4 regions of the Macrococcus sp. CoH-51_TC_04 genome follow, and region 1 is predicted to be linked to each of the others. Evidence: riboswitches for the same ligand, from Rfam matches in the RefSeq annotation. Region 1 holds a riboswitch; each other region holds the start of a gene.
What was found. A riboswitch is a leader RNA that binds a small molecule or an ion and turns the genes downstream of it on or off. The one in region 1 is predicted to bind S-adenosylmethionine.
Positions count from the first base shown of each region.

Region 2: another riboswitch for S-adenosylmethionine. It lies ahead of ACZ2V4_RS03870 (hypothetical protein); the one in region 1 lies ahead of ACZ2V4_RS08195 (aminotransferase class I/II-fold pyridoxal phosphate-dependent enzyme).
Region 3: another riboswitch for S-adenosylmethionine. It lies ahead of ACZ2V4_RS07185 (M20 family metallopeptidase); the one in region 1 lies ahead of ACZ2V4_RS08195 (aminotransferase class I/II-fold pyridoxal phosphate-dependent enzyme).
Region 4: another riboswitch for S-adenosylmethionine. It lies ahead of ACZ2V4_RS05030 (methionine ABC transporter ATP-binding protein); the one in region 1 lies ahead of ACZ2V4_RS08195 (aminotransferase class I/II-fold pyridoxal phosphate-dependent enzyme).

Region 1 is NZ_JBVGOY010000007.1:114,061-119,191, reverse strand. Features, by position in the region: gene ACZ2V4_RS08200 (efflux RND transporter permease subunit) at 1-2,769, shown strand, start outside; SAM riboswitch class I at 2,834-2,934, shown strand; gene ACZ2V4_RS08195 (aminotransferase class I/II-fold pyridoxal phosphate-dependent enzyme) at 2,992-4,155, shown strand; gene ACZ2V4_RS08190 (hypothetical protein) at 4,190-4,507, opposite strand; gene ACZ2V4_RS08185 (MFS transporter) at 4,504-5,131, opposite strand, start outside.
Region 2 is NZ_JBVGOY010000002.1:186,853-191,983, forward strand. Features, by position in the region: gene ACZ2V4_RS03850 (thermonuclease family protein) at 1-69, opposite strand, end outside; gene ACZ2V4_RS03855 (hypothetical protein) at 194-394, shown strand; gene ACZ2V4_RS03860 (hypothetical protein) at 391-639, shown strand; gene ACZ2V4_RS03865 (hypothetical protein) at 763-1,293, opposite strand; SAM riboswitch class I at 1,392-1,493, shown strand; gene ACZ2V4_RS03870 (hypothetical protein) at 1,567-1,788, shown strand; gene ACZ2V4_RS03875 (zinc-dependent alcohol dehydrogenase) at 1,855-3,006, opposite strand; gene ACZ2V4_RS03880 (hypothetical protein) at 3,186-3,362, opposite strand; gene ACZ2V4_RS03885 (hypothetical protein) at 3,669-4,148, shown strand; gene ACZ2V4_RS03890 (helix-turn-helix domain-containing protein) at 4,158-4,370, shown strand; gene ACZ2V4_RS03895 (DUF3885 domain-containing protein) at 4,389-4,889, opposite strand.
Region 3 is NZ_JBVGOY010000006.1:73,059-78,189, forward strand. Features, by position in the region: gene ACZ2V4_RS07170 (PLP-dependent cysteine synthase family protein) at 1-844, opposite strand, end outside; partial or broken gene ACZ2V4_RS07175 (class I SAM-dependent methyltransferase) at 1,028-1,432, opposite strand; gene ACZ2V4_RS07180 (GrpB family protein) at 1,580-2,086, shown strand; SAM riboswitch class I at 2,156-2,252, shown strand; gene ACZ2V4_RS07185 (M20 family metallopeptidase) at 2,321-3,517, shown strand; gene ldmS (L-aspartate--L-methionine ligase LdmS) at 3,504-4,697, shown strand; gene coaW (type II pantothenate kinase) at 4,804-5,131, opposite strand, start outside.
Region 4 is NZ_JBVGOY010000004.1:4,254-9,384, reverse strand. Features, by position in the region: gene ACZ2V4_RS05050 (HlyD family efflux transporter periplasmic adaptor subunit) at 1-57, opposite strand, end outside; gene ACZ2V4_RS05045 (TetR/AcrR family transcriptional regulator) at 198-740, shown strand; gene ACZ2V4_RS05040 (MetQ/NlpA family ABC transporter substrate-binding protein) at 822-1,664, opposite strand; gene ACZ2V4_RS05035 (methionine ABC transporter permease) at 1,679-2,344, opposite strand; gene ACZ2V4_RS05030 (methionine ABC transporter ATP-binding protein) at 2,334-3,350, opposite strand; SAM riboswitch class I at 3,424-3,529, opposite strand; gene ACZ2V4_RS05025 (phospholipase D family protein) at 3,610-5,131, opposite strand, start outside.

The sequences.
Region 1 (5,131 bases):
ATTAGCTATTCACTTTCAAGCGATAAGGCAGATATTAAAGATCTGACAAAGCGTATTAAAGAAGATTTAGTTCCAGAAATTGAAGGTGTAGAAGGGGTTACAAATGTAACGTTTTCTGGACAAGAAGTTGAACAAGTTGAGCTACAATTTGATGATAAGAAGTTAAAGAAAAATAATTTAACAGAAGAGTCTGTACTTCAATTCATTAAAGGTGCTACAACCGATGCACCACTTGGATTATATACGTTTGGTAGCGATTTAAAGAGTATCATCGTAAATGGTCAATTTACTAGTGTGGATGCTCTTAAAGATTTAAAGATCCCATTATCAGGCGGAGATAATCAAGCTGATACTGCTAAAGCCTCACCTGAAGAACAGGCGGCGCTTGCGAAGATGATGCAGGCCGGTAAAGTACCAACAGTAATGCTTTCTGACATTGCTACGATTAAAAATGTAGAGAGTCGTGAATCTATTTCTAAGACAAATGGTAAAGATTCACTAAGTATTCAAGTCATTAAGTCAGATGATGCGAATACTGTAGCGTTAGCAAACGATGTAAAAGATAAAGTAAAGGAATTTAAGAAGAATAATAAAGATATTAATGCCGTACTGATGATGGATCAGGCTAAACCGATTGAAGACTCTGTAAAAACAATGGCAGAAAAGGCCATTATTGGAGCATTGTTTGCAGTGATCATGATACTCGTGTTCCTTAGAAATATCCGTTCAACGATGATTGCTGTCGTATCCATTCCGATGTCTATATTAATGGCAATGTTAATCCTTAAACAGATGGATATTTCACTTAATATTATGACGCTTGGAGCGATGACGGTTGCAATTGGACGTGTTATTGATGACTCTATCGTCGTTATCGAAAATATATTCCGACGTATGTCTGACCCTAAAGAGAAATTGCGTGGCTCTGAGTTAATTAGCAGCGCGACTAAAGAGATGTTTATACCGATTATGAGTTCAACGATGGTCACAATTGCAGTATTCTTACCACTTGGACTGGTGTCAGGTTCTATCGGTGAAATCTTTAGACCTTTTGCTTATACAGTCGTATTTGCATTGTTGGCCTCATTATTAATTGCAATTACGATTGTACCGATGCTTGGACATACATTCTTTAAGAATGGTATTAAAGGGCATCATGATGATGAAGCAAAGGTAGGGCGTATTGCAAGTTTCTATCATAACGTATTAGAGTGGTCTTTAAAACACAAGCTTATCGTCTCACTATTAAGTATCGGCCTTCTCCTTGGTAGCTTGTTCTTAACGCCGTTTCTAGGGACGTCATTCATTTCAACAGGGGAAGATAAGTTTCTTGCATTAACTTACAAGCCTAAACCTGGTGAAACTGAAGAAGAGGTTGTAAAAAAAGGTGAGCAAGTTCAGAAAACTTTAGCTGAGAATAACGATGTAGTAAATATTCAGTACTCAGTTGGAGGAGAAAATCCATTTAACCCGGTTGCTACTAACGATATGGCAATGATGGTTGAATATAAGAAGGATACACCAAAGTGGGAAAGTGAAGCGGAACGTGTATTGAACAAAATCGCTTCTTTCAAACATGAAGGAACTTGGAAGAACCAGGATTTTGCAACGGGTGGTTCGACCAATACAGTAACGGTTACTGTTAACGGTCCATCGATGAATGAAATAAGACCGGTTACAGAGCAGCTTGAGAAAGAAATGAAAGACGTTAATACTGTTACGAATGTAAGTTCATCATTAACGGATAGTTATGATGCATATACATTAAAGGTAGATCATAACAAGTTATCTGAACGCGGACTAACTGCAGGTCAGATTGCAATGGCATTAAATCAACGTAGTGATAATAAAGTTGTCACTAAAATAGGTGATAATGGCAAGTCGACAGATGTTGTTCTGACAAAAGAAAAAGAATCAAAATGGACAAAAGATAAATTAGAGAATACAAAGATTACTTCACCACTCGGTAAAGAGATTAAGTTGAGCGATGTCGTAACGATTGAAGAAGGAAAGACGTCAGATACAATTAAACGTGAAGACGGTAATATATCGGCTACAGTAGAAGGTAAGATTAAAGGAAAAGATGTTAGCCAGGCTACACAAGATGTTGCAAAGAAAGTAAACGCATTAAAACACCCTTCAAATGTTGATGTACATATTGGAGGAACGAGTGAAGATATCGGCGAGAGCTTCTCTCAACTCGGACTTGCGATGCTTGCCGCTATCGGAATCGTTTACCTGATACTTGTACTGACATTTAAAGGAGGACTTGCTCCACTTGCCATATTATTCTCGTTACCGTTTACGATTATCGGGGTAATATTAGGACTTCTCGCGTTTGGAGAGACGCTTTCTGTACCATCGATGATTGGTATGCTCATGCTCATTGGTATCGTTGTTACGAATGCGATTGTGCTGATTGATCGCGTTATCAATAAAGAAGCAGAAGGATTATCAACACGTGATGCATTGCTTGAAGCAGCGATGACTCGTGTGCGTCCAATCTTGATGACTGCACTTGCTACAGTAGGCGCATTGTTACCATTACTGTTTGGAGGAGACGGCTCTGTGCTTATTTCTAAGGCACTCGCTGTAACAGTAATCGGTGGATTGACTTCTTCAACATTATTAACATTAATCGTTGTCCCTGTAGTGTATGAAATATTAATGAACTTGAAGCAGAGATTTACGAAAGATGAAAAAAAGATTAATCCATTTATACCAACGCATGATGCGTCAACACGTGTGCATATTAAAGATAATAGATAAAATATTCTGAATACAGTTGACGTATTGTTTGAACTATACTATAGTGATATCACCAATTAAATATTTCTTATCCAGAGAAGTGGAGGGAACTGGCCCTATGATACTTCAGCAACAGGCTTTAAGTACTGTGCTAAATCCAGCAAGCATATGCTTGGTAGATAAGTGCCACATCGGCGTCATTGCTACTGAAGCAATGACGCTTTTCTATTTTAAAAGGAGCGAATGTCTGTGAGTTCTAAATTATTAAGTTCAATACCTGAAAGTTATTTTGGTAAGACGATGGGTAGGAAGCTTGAAGTCGGGGATAAACCATTGATTAATACAGCAGTTGGTATCCCTGACCAACAAGTGGATCGTACGGTGCTGAAAGCTTTACAAGATGCCATTGTCAATCCTGATAACCATAGATACGGCGTATTCCGTGGCAAGGAGGCATTGAAGAAAGAGATTCAGAAGTTTTATAAAGATGTCTATGATGTTTCATTGGAGGATGATGAAATTTGTATTCTTTATGGTACGAAAAATGGTCTTGTTCATATCCCTACATGTGTCATTGAACCTGGTGAAGGTGTATTACTCCCTAATCCTGGATATACGGATTATCTTGCTGGTGTAAAGCTTGCTCGAGGATTACATTATGAATTGCCATTACACCCTGAAAATCATTACTTACCTGACTTTGATAATATAGATAAAGCGCAACTTAATAATACAAAGCTGATTTATCTTAACTATCCATCTAATCCAACTGGGGCAGTAGCGACTCAAGCATTCTTTGATGATACAATTATGCGTTTTAAAGATACTGAAACAAAGATCGTCCATGACTTTGCCTATGCAGCTTTTGGATTTAATGGTAAGAATCCAAGCATTCTTGCTTCACCTCATGCGAAAGAAGTTGCTGTAGAAATATATTCGTTATCTAAAGGCTTTAATATGTCCGGTGTACGTGTCGGATTTGCTGTAGGGAATAAAGAGATTGTGAGTGCTCTGAACTATTTTCAGGATCATACTCAAGTTGGTATGTGGGGCGTTGTACAAGATGCAGCGATAGCAGCACTTGAGCTAGGAGAACGATATCTAGAAAGTCAAAACAATATATTTAAAGCACGACGCGATAAAGTGACAGCGTATTTAAAACAACTTCAAATTCCATTTGAGCCGATGGACGGCGGTATATTTTTATGGGTACGAGTGCCAGACGGTTTTGACGGGGAAGCGTATACAGATTATTTATTAAAGCAAGAATCAATATTAGTAACTCCAGGAATCCCGTTTGGATCACGCGGTAAGAATTACATTAGAATCTCACTTGCGATTGATGATCTGTTGATAGATGAACTGCTTGAGCGCTTAAAAAATACAAAAGAATTATATATAAAATAAGAACTTACAAAGCATTACTTTGTAAGTTCTTATTTTATAGGTATATCGCACAAAGTACGATAATCATTAGCGCCATAACGATAGAGAAGAGATTAAGAATTAGCTTTGCTTTCTGGTCATTAAACTTAAATTTATAGTTAGAAATCTCTATATTTAAAAATAAACAAAGTGCAAGTAATGTAATCCAGAACTTTATCGTTCCAAGATGCATCAGTGCAACGAAGATGAAGACAACGAACACAGCACCAAGTATGATTCTTAAAAAATCCAGCAGACGCATGTTAATCATATAGATGCTTGTATAACTTACGATCAGATACATCATCATAAGTAAAATAATTAATATAATCATACGACTCTTCCTTTCTTATAATAAATAAATAGTAGGATTAAACCAAGTACGGAAGTGAGTGCACCGAAATAAAATGGCATTTCTAAATTTCTGGAAAGCAGTGCAGTAAATAACAAAGGACCGAGAATACGACCTAAACTATCCATACTGTAACTGATAGAAGTAAGTTTTCCCATTTTATTATTCGAAGTTTCTTTCGTCAATTGACTCGTCAGTAATGTTCTTACAAGGGCATTCCCAGACATAAGGAGCACAAGACAGAGTCCGGCATAAAATAAATTCATGGAAAAAGGCAGCATAATAAATGCAACAATTGTAATCAATTGTCCTGTTATGATCACTGGTTTTTCTTGACCGTGCTTCACTTTACGTAAGTACCCACCTTGTAATCCAGCATTAACAAGCCCGCCAATCATAAAGAGCATTCCCATTTGTGTTGCAGTAATATTAATCTTCTCTATTTCAAAGAGCTGAAATGAGCTCTCCATCCCACTCATCGTAAACGTCACAATAAATGTTGATAATAAGAGCATATAGATTGCCGGAGTTAACAGTTTAGTGTTCACAGTAGTCTGTTCTGTATCACTAGAACGCTGTAATGTTTCCTTAATAGTGAATAGACAG
Region 2 (5,131 bases), on a different contig from region 1:
GTGTGATTGAGTAGCTGGATAAAAAGAAAACAATAATAATAAAATAGTAAAAATTTTAATACGCTTCATTTTTTCCTCCAGAATAATTTATTTTACTATTATTATAATCAACTTGTACGAAAAAGATAGACTATAATTTAATATTTTTTATTTTTTTGTTAAAATATAGAAAATACTGTTAGGAGTCTTGATAATGGTGATTAAAGTCTTATTCTTATTCAACTTTATAATCATATCCATCGTTTGGGTCGCTGGCAGCTTGATATTTGCAGCGACAGGAAATAGAAGTTTATCAGAAGCATATGTCGATGGCCTCGGTGTATGTGCATTTTACTACTTCTTCTTAAGCGTGTTTGTATATATATTCTATATTAGAAAGAAGGTTCCGGAATGATTGAAGAGCAAAAGAAAAATAAAATTGAAATGGTACAAAATATATTCCTAGGGTTATTAGGACTTGGTTTAATAATTAAAATATTTATCCCTGTGTTTGAATATGTTATGGACATTGCAGCAGTTGGTTTAGTGACTACACTGCTTTATAAAGCAACGCTGGAAAAACATACAGGTAAAGCCTTTTTATATTCATTGCTGTTACTTTTAATATTTATATTAATATTTACACAACGTATGAATTAAAATAACCATCCCATAAATTATTTATGGGATGGTTATTTTTCACATATATCCACGCAATAATGCCAGACACGATATAGAGTACAATTATACTCTATGCGATTATAATTTTAATTGTCTTATTCGTTACTTACCATACCACTCTGCTTCCGATATCACTTCATTTATATCGAAGTCGTGTGCATATTCTCGTTCAAACTCACGCTTGATCCATTCAATGACTGATGTATCTTCAGAGATGATATCAATATAGAATGGACTGAGTCTAATGAAAGTCTGCTCGTTATACAAATAACTGATAAATGGATGGTTTTCTTTAACTTTCGTATATTTGATATAGTTTACCGCATCTGATTGACTCAGATGATTAATATTCGCCATCATCACTACTAGATCATAGTGCTTCTGTTCTATCTTATATTCCTGATAATTTGAAATATTCAATACTGTCCATAACCTGAAATTACATTTATTGTAGGCACTTGATAAATATAATAAATTAACATCTCCACCAAAGATATGACCCACTAATCTTCGATATTTAAAATACGTTAAACGCGATTCGTAAAACCTCACGCGATGTTGATTCTTAAACTGCATGAATGGCGACAACTGTTTATTTAAAATATCATATCCAGCACTAATAATAGATGACATGGTGTCACTCCTTCCACTATAATCCATATTTTAATAATATATATATTTTTCAACTTTAGCAAAGTATGTTATAATAAATATACAAAAAAATAGCTCGTATCTTATTTAGAGTAGGTGGAGGGACTTGGCCCTATGAAACCTCAGCAGCAGGCTTATGCACTGTGCTAATTCCAACAAGATGTAATCTTGAAAGATAAGAAGTTCTTAACAAAGCTCTTCTTACTTTAAGATGAGCTTATTTTTATTGTAATCATTTTATAAGGAGTGTTTTGTATGAGAACAAGAGCAGATGTATTAGCAGAATTGTATGAGGTAAGAAAGAGAAAGCCGAATTCCTATGCTTCTAATATGCATAAGGTCGGCAAGATCAATGAGCTGGAACGTGAACTTAGAGAAATCGAAACAGAGCACCAGCTTCCTTCCGTCAGTAAAGAACGAGAGAAGAAAATAGAGTTTGTCGTAGAGGGCCTAAAGATTACGATAGAGCATATATAGAAAAAGGAAATCTCAGTGATTGATCATCACTGAGATTTCCTTCTATATTTAAACGCTTGCTATCATCTATTCAGGCTTAAGTATAACTTTGATATTGTTGTCTTTCTTCTTATCGAATACTTTATAAGCTTCATCAGCTTTTTCTAGCGGGAAAGTATGGGTGATGATCTCTGTAGGATCAAATACTTCGTCTTTAATCATCTGATAGAGTTTAGGCATCAAGTGAATTACAGGTGCTTGTCCACTTGTCACCCTAACGTTACGGTTAAAGATCAGATCAAGCGGGAAATTATCTGCAGGAGTACCGTAGATTCCGGTAAGCTGGATTGTACCAAATTTTCTTACAGATTCAGCAGCTGTAATGATCGGGCTAATTGTGCCACGTTGCTGAGAACGTCTTGATAACTTCGGTTCTGGACTTGATTGTTGCCCGTCCATACCTACACAGTCAATGACAACATCTGCGCCACCTTGTGTCTTTTCTTTAAGCAACTTTCCAATTTCTTTCTCTTCATCAAAGTTATACACTTCAGCACCGTTATACTTTTTCGCATGATCAAGACGGTGTTGTACATTATCGATTGCAATAACTCTTTCAGCACCTTTTAATTTTGCGAACTTCTGTGCCATTAATCCAATAGGACCACAACCTAACACAATTACAGTGTCTCCTGGTTTAACGCCTGCATGTTCTACACTCCAGTATGCAGTAGGTGCAACGTCTGATAAGAATAATACCTGCTCATCCTTTAAGTTATTATCTGGCACCTTAAATGAAGAGAAGTCAGCATGTGGTACTCTTAAATACTCTGCCTGTCCACCCCAATGATTGCCATGAAGGTTACCGAAACCAAATAATCCGCCGTTATCTAACTTCCAGTTAGCAGGCGTCTCATTAGAATTATCACATTGAGATTCCATGTCATGCTGACAGTAGAAACATTCACCACAGCCAATATTAAAAGGAATAACGACACGATCACCCTTCTTCAGGTTCTTTACATCCTTACCTACTTCTTCGACAATCCCCATAGGTTCATGTCCGATAACAAAACCAGGTTCCATGAATAAATCACCTTGGTGATATAAATGTAAATCTGATCCACAAATACCTGAAGCTGTTATCTTAATAATCGCATCAGTGGATTCGATAATCTTAGCATCTTCGACTTCTTTCGTTACCATCTTCTTGTGTCCTTGATAAGTTACTGCTTTCATATATAGAAACCCCCATCTAGTACAAATTTTGAATCTGTTACTATATACCTCTTTTACATATTTCAAAACATGTATTTTATGAAAGTGTATGCCTAAGCAAGCATACAATAGAAGAGAGACGGTGGCGGAGTAAGTAAGAAAATTTAAAAGTAAGGATTACTGTTACTATCATAATATCTTTATTTCTTTAAATTCCTAGCATCATTAAAATCCGCTCCACCAAAGGCCGCTTTTTCATAAGTTTCGTCTTCTCTCCCCTTTAGACCCGGTGCATCAAAATCAGTATTACCCGTGCGGCCAGCAGGATTATGTTCACCATGGTGCTTTGGTGGCCAGTTATTATTTCTCTCGGTCATAATATTTTCTCCTTTGCATTTAAAATTTAAATTTCATATATTGTATTGAAAGTAAAAATTAAAACACAAATTGTAACTATCCTATATTTATTACATTAAAATAAATTTCATATTATACGATAATTTTCAATATACAACAATGATTTATCAGCCATTTGTACAGTCCACCTAAATAGATAGTCCCATAAAAATATTCCCGCTTTCGATATCACATATATAATTTTTTATCGAAAAACAATAAATTTATTGTTTTTCGATAAATATAATGTTATATTTTTATTGATAAACGATAAAGGAGAGATTTTAATGAATAAAAGTATCACATCTTTAAAGTTCACAAAGTACTTTGTAATTTTAGCATTTATTGTCACACTACTTACTTCTATAGTGACGATTTCAGAATTCTTCTCAAATTCAATTAGTAATGATCTATGGCATTTTTCAAATCGAGGTTTATATTACTTTGGAATCTATATTATTCAATGCATAATTTTATTAATGATTTTAATATTCACTTTTCAACTTATGCAAAAAGTGGATATTGCAGATTATTTTAATACAATCAATCATGATAAATTAATGCTCATTGCGATATTAACGATTGGCTATGGAGGTCTTAACTTAGCTAAGAAATATCTTAATGCATCTGTAGAATATTCAACATTATTAAATACTACAGTAGAAACAAATCTGTTATTATTTATTTTAGGTATAGTAATTCTTTCTTCACTATTTATATACGAAGAATCAAAAAAAATTAAAGAAGAAAACGACTTAACAATATAGGTGTATACTATGATCAAAATAAAGTTAGATGAAGTATTAAAAGAGCGAGGTGTTTCTTTAACTGAATTATCAAAGGCGGTTGATGTTACAATCGCAAATCTATCCATATTAAAGACTGGAAAAGCAAAGGCAGTTCGTTTTAGCACTTTAGAAGCAATATGCGACTATCTTGATTGTCAGCCTGGTGATATTATTGTCAATGAAAAGAAGGTATCTGAGTAATTTTCAGATACCTTCTTTTCATTTCTTATATATGACAACGCCCCGATCATCATAGGGGTAGTAAAATATATCTTCATCTAAATTTGTAATTATTGTTAAAACAGATGCTTTTCTAAAGGTTTGAGATTCATACGCAAAATCTTGATAACAAATATCTTTAACTAATTTTTGTAAATTCAAATCACGTTTGTTAATAATATATGCATATTGATGACAATTATCACTTAGTTCATTATGATAGAGACTAAAATTAAATCGTTCAAATTGCTTAAAATACTTTATTAAATTTAAACGATAATACCTATCTTTATATGCAACACAAAATATTATCTTTATCTGTTCAACATCTTTGAATAAAACATGAAAATAATCCGCCATTTCAAATCTTACCTGTTCAAATACAGCGTGATTGAGTTTATCATTATCTATAAAACGACTTTGATTTTTTACGAGTTCAATATGTTCGAACTCTAAATTTTGTTCGATAATATCTCTGGACATAAATTGATAGTAATCCATAAAGCCTCCAATGTCTGTTATGTTATTACATATATATTAATTTGAATCAATTTTAAGTTGGAGATTTCCTATGCGCAAACTAGAAGTTATCCCGTATAATTCTGACGAGACATAATATCCTAGAATAAAAGTAAAACTATTATATATACTATATGCATTAGCTAATGAATTAAACTTTTCTATCGATTTATTTTCCTAACATTATATTCTTTAATAATAATTAAAACTATTATGAAAAACAC
Region 3 (5,131 bases), on a different contig from region 1:
TTTCTTGGGTTTTAAGTGCGGCATGTAGCGCGGCTCCGCTTGAAGAACCGACAAGAAGACCTTCTTTTTGGGCAAGTTCTGAGACACGTGTAAAGGCATCGATATCAGAAATTGTTTCAACGGCATCGATTAAATCTTTATCTAAGAACACGGGCCATTTTTCAACGCCGATGCCTTCTGTGCGGTGACTACCAGATTCTCCACCATTTAATATCGAACCTTCAGGCTCTACGATAACGCGATGACTTTCTTTGAAGTGCTTTGCAAGACCTGTAAATGTTCCTCCACTGCCTGCACCAGCAACGATTGCATCAACCTTCCCAGCATCTCTTTTTATCTCCTTTGCCAGTTTATCGTAGCTTGAAGGATTATCTGCTGATTCAAATTGATTTGTATAGAATGCACCGGTTTCTTGAGCGAATTTCAGCGCTTCTTCGCGTGCGAAGAGCATTCCTTTTTCTGTAGGGGTATTTACGATTTCAGCCCCTAATGCATGCATGATGCTTTGTTTTTCGATGCTGAATTTCTCGGGAACATAGACATGTAGCTTTAATCCATACTGTTGACAGATGAGTGCAAGACCAATTCCTGTATTACCAGCTGTAGCTTCAACAACTGTACCGTTTTGAATATCACCACGAAGTAAAGCCTGTTCTAAAATGTTGACACCCAGTCTGTCTTTTACAGAGCCGCCCAGATTATAGAACTCAAGTTTTGCAAATAGACGGTTTCCTTTATTCAGTGGAAAATGCTTAAGTTCCACTAGCGGTGTATTACCGATTAAATCAGCAGGAGTTTTTACTTTTTTTTTAGTTAATATTTGAAGATGAGCGAAACGATTCATCTGAGTGGATTGATAATCAAATCCCAAGTCGTTGGCAATCTCTTCCATTGTCTCCTTTAATGGATAATATTCTCTTTCCAGATCTTCGACAAGATTATGGTAACCTCGTGCGTCATAATGTGATTTAATCTGTTCTTTTTCATCTAAGGAATTGAACATTGTGTCCAATATAATGATGTTTCCATCTTCGGAGAGAAGCGGCTTATAAAGGGCAATCGCTTCTTTCTTTTCTTTATCTGTAAGGTGGTGAAAAGCAAAAGAAGAAATAAATGTATCTTTTTCTCTAGCATTGAAGTTCAGGAAATCGCCACGTTCGAACGTAATACCTGTCTTAGCCTCACCTAACTTTGTCATATCAATACTTGGTTCTACAGCCTGTACGTCCAATCCGCGCTGTAATAACATGTTTGTTAAATTCCCAGTTCCAGGACCAAATTCTGTTACGCGTTTTCCTGCGTGTTTTGTTGCTTCTTCTATCATAAAATCATAGTTTGAGAATACATCTTTATATTCGGGATTTTGTCCTGTTACAGCATCATCATAATCTGATGCCCATGCTTTAAAGATGTCCATAAAAGGTAAACTCATCGGTACACTCCTAATATTATTATTCTTATCAGATAACTCGGGATTAATAATATCATGAATTTATTATTTACTCAATATAATAGTTTGTGAATTTGTGTGCAAAGAAGTATAATATTTTAAAATGTATCTAAAGAAGGAGGGGAAAGGATGAAACAAGTGATGATAGTACCTTACGATAGTATATGGCAGCACCTTTATATAGGCGAAAAGAAAAGAGTGCTTCAGAAGTTAAAAAATATTAGTGCGATTCATCATATTGGGTCTACTGCGGTACCAGGTATGGACGCACGTGCGACGATAGATATTGCTGTAGAGGTGAAGCATGATATTGAAGAACTAAAGTTAGCTGAACTTGGATATCATTTAATCTGTAAAGAAGTATGTTATAAAGTATATGCTACAAAGGATCATCAATTTCATCTTTTTGTGTATAAAGAGGCAGATGAAGAATTATTGAAACGCATTAAGTTAAGAGATTATTTTCGAACATTTTCAAGTGAGAGAGATCGTTATAGTGCGTTCAAATGGGAACTTGCAAGAATTTATCCTTTTGATTTCTCTTCGTATAAAAAGGCGCGGGACATCTTCTTGACTGTAATTGAAGTTAAAGCGATGAACTGGAACGGATCGAACGAAGTACAGATATTCGGATAATATCTGAAAAATAAGTTATCTTATTGACAATCATGCTTTAAAGCTCTAATATAATTGATAACAATTAAACACTTATCGAGACGGACGGAGGGACAGGCCCGCTGATGTCCAGCAACCTGCAATATGTAAGGTGCTAATTCCTGCAGCTTATGCTGACAGATAAGACGTATAGACATCCTTATCTGAGGGTGTCTTTTTTATTAAGTGGACTTAATTGAATTTAATTAAGGGGTAATGACGATGAATGAACAAAATGTACTTAACTATATTGAATATAATAAAGAGGAATTTATTAAAATAAGCCACCAGATTCACGAACGCCCGGAACTTGGAAACGAAGAGTATTTTGCGTCTAGTTTACTCATCAAGACTTTATATAACGAAGGATTCACAATTGAGCGTGATATCGCAGGCCACGAGACAGGATTCATTGCGACATTTGAAAGTGAACATGAAGGACCGACGATTGCATTCTTAGCGGAATACGATGCTCTGCCTGGACTTGGTCATGCATGCGGACATAATATTATCGGAACATCAAGTGTGCTTGCAGGCGTGAGCATTAAAGAATATGTTGAAACGCACGGTGGTACGATTAAAGTATTTGGTACACCAGCTGAAGAGGGTGGTGTGAATGGTAGTGCAAAGGCGTCGTATGTTAAAGCTGGATTATTCTCTGAGTGCGATGTTGCTTTGATGATACATCCAGGACACGAGTCATATCGTACGGTGCCTACACTTGCTGTAGATGTATTTGAAGTCGAGTTCTTCGGTAAGACCGCACATGCTTCTGAGAATGCTCATAATGGGATTAACGCACTGGACGCAATGATCAGTTTCTTTAACGGGATTGCGCAGCTTCGTCAGCATATTCGAAAATCTGATAAAGTACATGGTGTAATATTGGATGGCGGCAAGAGCGCGAATATTATCCCGGATTACACGAAGGCAAGATTCTACACGCGCGCAATGAGTCGCAAGGAACTAGATGTGTTAACCGGCAAAGTTGAACGTGTTGCTGAAGGTGCTGCACTTACTGCGGGTGCAGAGTATAAGCTGAATCACATTCAAAATGGAGTAAATGAATTTATTCGTAATGATTTGTTAGATGATCTATTTGAACGTCATGCTAAAAAGCACAATGAGGTAATATTACATGATGATTTTGGTTTTGGATCAACAGATACAGGGAATGTGAGTCATGTTATCCCAACAATTCATCCGCATATAAAAATTGGGCCTTCAAGCCTAGTAGGGCATACTGTTGAATTTAAAGATGCTGCTGGTAGTGCACATGGAGATCATGCACTGATTCAAGGTGCTAAAATAATGGCGACGATGGCATTAGAACTCATTGATAATCCGGATGAATTAAAAGCGATAAAAAATTTACATACAGTGTTGAAGGGGAAAGTCTATGACCACCAATAAATTAAATATTTCACTTACGATGCGTGATCTGTATGGTGATAATGTGCTTTACACATCACGACCAAGCTATGGTTTTAATCCGTGGCTACAGCCTGAAGAACATCAGTCGAATTTATTAAGTGCCAGAGAATTAATCATTGCAGAGATGCCTGTTATTGTTCATAAAGCAACGGTAACTGAGAAGACATGTGAATTATTTGGCGCAGCGGGAGTAGCGATGCCCAAAACATATATCACGTATGAAACACGTGAAGAGTATGAAAAGGCTTTAAAAGAATATGCCGAGACAGGAAAGATATTCTTCCAATATGCGCACGAGACTGATATTGTGGACAATGATGATTATGTTGTACCACGAGACATATTTCTAGATTTAAACAACAAATCACTCATCCATAAATGGACGGGTGGAGAGTATCTTCCAAAACGCGAAATTGTAAAAATTGATGATTTCCAAACACGTGTACGTGAATGGACGCTTCCTTTTGTTATTAAGCCGGGTGACGAACATCCGACAGCAGGTGGATATGGTGTGATGCTATGTTATACAGAAGATGATGTGGAAAGTTCGATAAAACGCGTGCAGGCGGCAAGTGGTACCGAGCAGTTGATTATCGAACAATTTGTTGAACCTATTAAAAATTACTGCGTACAATATGCGTATAGCGAAGAGAAGGGCATCACATTTTTGGGTGCATCGCTTCAGATGGTAGAAAAATACGGTAAATACAGAGGTAATACAACAGATAGGAATGTACCTGAATCTGTAATTGAAGCCGGTAGAAAGATTATGAAGAATGGTGTCGATGCGGGCTATAAAGGGATTGCAGGATTTGATATATTAGTAGATAAAGATGATAATCTGTTTGCAATTGATTTAAACTTCAGACAAAATGGATCAAGTTCATTATTGTTACTGGATGATGTACTAAAAGGGGACTATAAAAAGTTCCTTGCCTATTACTCTGATGGTGATAATGCAGCATTCTATGAAACAATTTTAAACGAAGTAAAGAGTGGTAACTTATTCCCATTAGCATATTATGATGGAGATTATAGAGATAAAAATGCTTTCCCGTCACGCTTTATTTGTATATGGTATGGTGATGACGAAGCATTCATCGATCAAAAAGCAAAACAATTTGAACAACGTTTAAAAGGTGAAGTTCATGAAGACTAGAAAAAGTAGTATATTTGCAGCATCGGTAATTAGTGCGACATTGCTGCCGATGCTTGTAAGTTTAATAAAGGTGCTTAAAAAATAACGTAAAGGCTAAGCCTTTACGTTATTTTTCATCCATCAACCTAAGTGTGCCCACAGCACCTGAATATTCTCCGTTTTCGATAAAGTAAGGTTTGAAGTTACGTAATTTAGTATAATTTACGACGATATCCTGCAATAATTTGTTGTCCAGAAAACTAGAACCGATGTAAACAACATATTCTGCTCCAAATTCTCTAGCTGCATGGATAGATACTGTCGTCACTGTTTCTCCAACGATTCCGAGGACAGAAGCAATCTTATCTGCATCTGTAAAGCTTTCGGTGTCTTTGTTGTGAAGTACGTTCCCGAAGTTAGCGGCTGTAAGATCGCCTGGAATGGGTGTTTTATCA
Region 4 (5,131 bases), on a different contig from region 1:
GCCAAGCACTGCTAAGATGATTAAAGTTAAAATATTGATCATTACTAATTTTTTCATGTATACTTCCTCCCAATTTTTCGCATAAACAATATTATATAATGATTTACTAAACAATCAACCAACAATATTTGTGAATCTGTTGGAAATTAAGTAAAATAAATAGATAATACTATTAAATAAGAAGAAATGAGTCATGTATGGACAAAAAACAGTTAATCGAAAACAGTTTAATACAATTGCTGGAAGAACACCGATTTAGAGAAATAACGATAAAGATGCTATGTAATAAAGCTGGTATTAATCGTTCTACTTTCTATGCTTATTTTGAAGACAAATACGCATTACTGGATAGCATGATAGATTCACATATTTCACATCTAGAATCAATATTATATACTGATCTGCAGGACCTTCACTTACAGAGAGACAAAAAATCATCAATAGAAAAATACCTTGAACACATATTCCAGTATATTTATGAGCACAGACAATTCTTCAGAGTGTTACTCACCTTGCATCCTGCACAAAACTTTACACAGAAATTATTATCAAATTGGCGCAATAATTATATGCACGTCCTTGAAACAACTGCTAGTCTTCAGTATCCTGATTATTTTATCAGTTACACATTAGGGGGCCAGTTCGGTGTGTTGTATTTCTGGTTACAAAATGATTGTCCGGAACCTCCTGAAGTTATCAGCAAGATTATTCATAATAACATCATGAAAATTAATCGCTAATATTAAAAAGATGGCTGGAAAATTATCTCCAGCCATCTTTTCATGATTTCATTCGTATCTGAACGCTCGTGTCACGTCCTTTTATTTTAATCCTTCTTCAATTTTCTTAATTTCGTCTGCGCTTAAGTTCTTCGCAATTTCGCCATCTTTTGTGTCTTCTTTCAATGCATCTTTCGCTTTATCTGAATGATAGAGTTCTACAATCTTTTTATATGTCTTGTTATCTTTATCTTTCGTCTGTGCAGCAATTACATTGATATACGGTGCAACATTTTCACTATTTGAATCTTCTAAGTAAATTGGATCATCTTGCGGACTAAATCCTGCACGCGCTGCAACACCGTTATTGATAATACTTGCTGCAACATCTGGTAATACACGTGGTGTCTGCTGTGCTTCAATCGGTTTAATCTTAAGGTTTAACTTGTTTTCTTTAATCTTATCTGGACCACCAAATAATCCGAAGTCATCTGATAACTTAATCAGTCCACCTGCTTCTAATAAGCGAAGTGCACGTGCTTGATTTGTTACATCATCTGGAATTGCGATTGTTTCACCTTTTTTGATATCTTTAATATCTTTTACTTTTTCTGAATATACACCTAGTGGTGCAAATACTGTAGTCCCTACAACTGAAAGGTCTAATTTATGATCCTTTTTAAATTGGTCTAAGAATGCGAAATGCTGGAATGCGTTTAAATCGATTTCACCTTCATTCAAAGCATTATTTGGTGCTGTGTAATCCTGAAATTCTACAAACTCAATATTAATGCCTTCTTTTTTCGCTTCTTCTTTAACAACTTCCCATACCTTTGAATCTATACCTGTAACACCGATTTTTACTGTCTTATCTTTATCCTCTTTTCCTCCACATGCTGCAAGTACAACCACTAACGATAATAATAATACCAATAATTTTTTCATATTTTTTTCTCCTTTTATAATCTACTTGTATATATGCTTGCTACTTTGTTACCGATAAATTGTGTAATTTGTACTAATATAATCAGAATGACGACTGTTATAAACATGATCAGCACGTCAAATCTTTGATATCCATAAGTAAATGCTAAATATCCAATTCCACCTGCACCAACAAGTCCTGCCACAGCTGAGAATTCTATTAAAGATACAGTTGTAAATGTAAGACCTAATATTAAAGCGCCTGCCGCTTCTGGGATGAGTACTTTGAACAGTATGTCGAACTTGCTTGATCCCATTGCTTCAGCTGCTTCAATGACTCCTCTATCTACAGACACGATGTTATTTTCTACAATTCGAGCGATAGAAAGCGAGGCTGCAAGTGTCATCGGAAATATTGCTGCCCAGATGCCGATAGATGTCCCGACTAGAATTCGGGTTATCGGAATCAATGCTACTAGAAATATGATGAAAGGTATTGGGCGTATCGTATTAATAATGGCGTTCAATATACTGTTCACTACTTTATTCTCGAGTATATTACCTTTTGCTGTTGCATAAAGCAGTATGCCAATTGGTAGTCCAATGAGCGTTGCAAAGATTAACGTGATCGCAACCATGATCAGTGTATTAATTGTCTGTTCGATAATAACGGGATAGAACGTCGTAATATCAGTTTTCAAATCCTTCAACCTCCTTTACTTTAATGCCTTTTTGTATGAGATCGTCTAGCGCACTGTTTATATGTTCTGGTTGTCCGACCGCTTCAATCAGTAAATTACCAAATAACTTATCGGTTAACTCCGTTATACCGCCGTATAAAATATTGAAATCTACATGATACTGACGTCCAACTTCACTTAGTGCCGGTTTTAATATTTGTTCATGATTGAATATAAAACGATATAAACGTCGATTACTAATGTCAATATCTTTAGGGATATCATCATTCAGCACACTGTGGACAAATCGTTTTGTTGTTGCATGCTGCGGTGAAGTGAATAACTCGAACACTTTATTCTGCTCAACAACCTTCCCTTTTTCCATTACAGCCACTTCATCACAAATCTTTTTGACGACCTCCATCTCATGGGTAATAATAACGATCGTAATATTGAGCCGCTGATTAATTTTCTTGAGTAATTCCAGGATATCGTCTGTTGTCTCTGGATCCAGGGCACTCGTTGCTTCATCGCATAATAAGATATCCGGTTCAGTTGCAAGGGCTCTTGCAATACCAATACGCTGCTTCTGTCCTCCTGAAAGTTGATTTGGATAGTCATCTTTCTTGTCACTCAGGCCAACAAAGTTTAAGAGTTCATCCACTCGCGCCTCAATTTCCTGCTTGCTATATTTCTTTGTCAGCTTTAATGGATATCGGATATTATCACTGACTGTTTTCGATTTAAATAAGTTGAACTGCTGAAAGATCATTCCAATATTCTGTCGCTGTTTTCTAAGCGCACTTTCTTTCAATGCTGTAATCTCATTACCTTCAACAAACACTTGACCTGTCGACGGTTTTTCAAGTCGATTGATCAGTCTAAGTAAAGTAGATTTACCCGCACCTGAATATCCTACAATACCGAAGACCTGACCTTTTTCAATAGTTAAGCTGACATGGTCTAAAGCATTGATGTCACCTTTTTTCGTGCGATAAACCTTCGTCACGTCTCGTACTTCAATAATTCCCATTCATTCTTTCCTCCTTAAAATAAAAAACGCTCACTTAGCCTGAGCTAAATGAGCGTTTGACGGTCAACATTTATCTGCCAAGCTAAAGCTTGATGGAATTAGCACAGTGCTCTCTAAAGAGTCTGCTGCTGAGACTTCGTCGGGCCATATCCCTCTGTCTCTCTTGATAAAATATGATTAAGTTGTTTTTTATATTACATGGGTTAGATTTATAAGTCAATGTATTTTCAGAATTTACTCAACTTTTTTTATATTAGAAACTTGATATTCCTGTAAATTCTTGGACTCTGTATATGACATCTTTAATAAATGACGGATCTTTCTTCACTTCATAATCGTCTGTAACATAAGCCTGTTCATTATTCCACATCGCACTAAATTCCCGATTCAGTCGATGGAAGACCGGAAGATCACTGCGTCCACTAATAATAACATCTGTCTCCATATTGTAGTCCCCAACATTACGACGTGTCAGATTAGCACTACCGAGTACCAGTGTACTCGTCTTGCTATCTTTATATTGGAATAACGTATACTTCGCATGAAATTGTTCACCATGACTTACCGCCCATTTTACTTGGATCCTATCATTTGATTTGGATACTAGCTCATGTGCGACCGGTTTATTTGGAATACCAGGTTTTTCCTTACCAAATGCTTCTTTATTCACATCCAGTATCATCTGAATCCCGACACCTCGTTTCGATGCTTTTATCAATGCTTTAATGATATCTCTGTCAGAAAGATAGAACATCCCCATTTTCACACGATCTCCCGTTTTCGTCATATTGATCTGTTCGAGCAGTGCAGCTTTAATCTTACCTTCTGTGACTAATGTTGTAGTATAGTCCATGTCACTACTATATGCACGGTGCGTAATATTAAAGTCACTTGCGGACAGCTTACTGCCACTCATATTAAGTGCACTCACTTCACTTTTTATCAAATCTTCCTGTAGCTTACCTGTCACTTTTACTGCAATATTCTGATGATGGGCACTCGGATCATGGGGGTTACTACTTGAGATTATTGCTGCATCTTCAGTGACCAGTGTTTTTCTATGGTTCGCTTTCATATTCAACAATCTGCCGAATCCTCTTACAGTAACATTTGGTGCGTCCTTAGAAAATATATTCGTGATTATTCCGTTCTCATTATTACCGAACCATCTTAATGTCGGACGCCATAACCCGGAATAAAGTGGATTGGAATCTCTTAGTTTCACAAGGTTCGTTTCATAGAGTACGATACCGTTATCGCGCAATTTTCTGTAGTGCTCTGGTGTATAGCTTCCATAAAAAGAATTGATGGGATCTGTCAACATGTAGATGCGAATATTGGGACTTTCCTTTTTCTTATCAATCAATGCTTGCGTCAGTGTTTCTGTCAGCTTTGTGAATTTTTTTTGTCCGTCATATGTATTGTTGAATAAAAACATATCTAAAATGATAAAATCATCTGCTTCTTGAATCGTTTTCAACTGTTCATTGAATATTTCATGGTTATAATACATATGATTTTCTTTCTCATACGTTTTGTCTACAAGTAGTTTCACATCATTTGTCTTACTTGATTCAAACCATTTGCTGACGCCACCTGGCAATGGTTTGAACGCACCATAGATGACACTGCATATATAAATGATACATCCTAGAATAACGAAATGCTTGAATTTAAACTTTGACTTTGACCTTGATCTTTTTGTCTTACGCATTTTATTCACAGGACGCTTTTTAGCTGTAGATTGCTTTCTTGTCTGAACTGCTTTCCTTTTT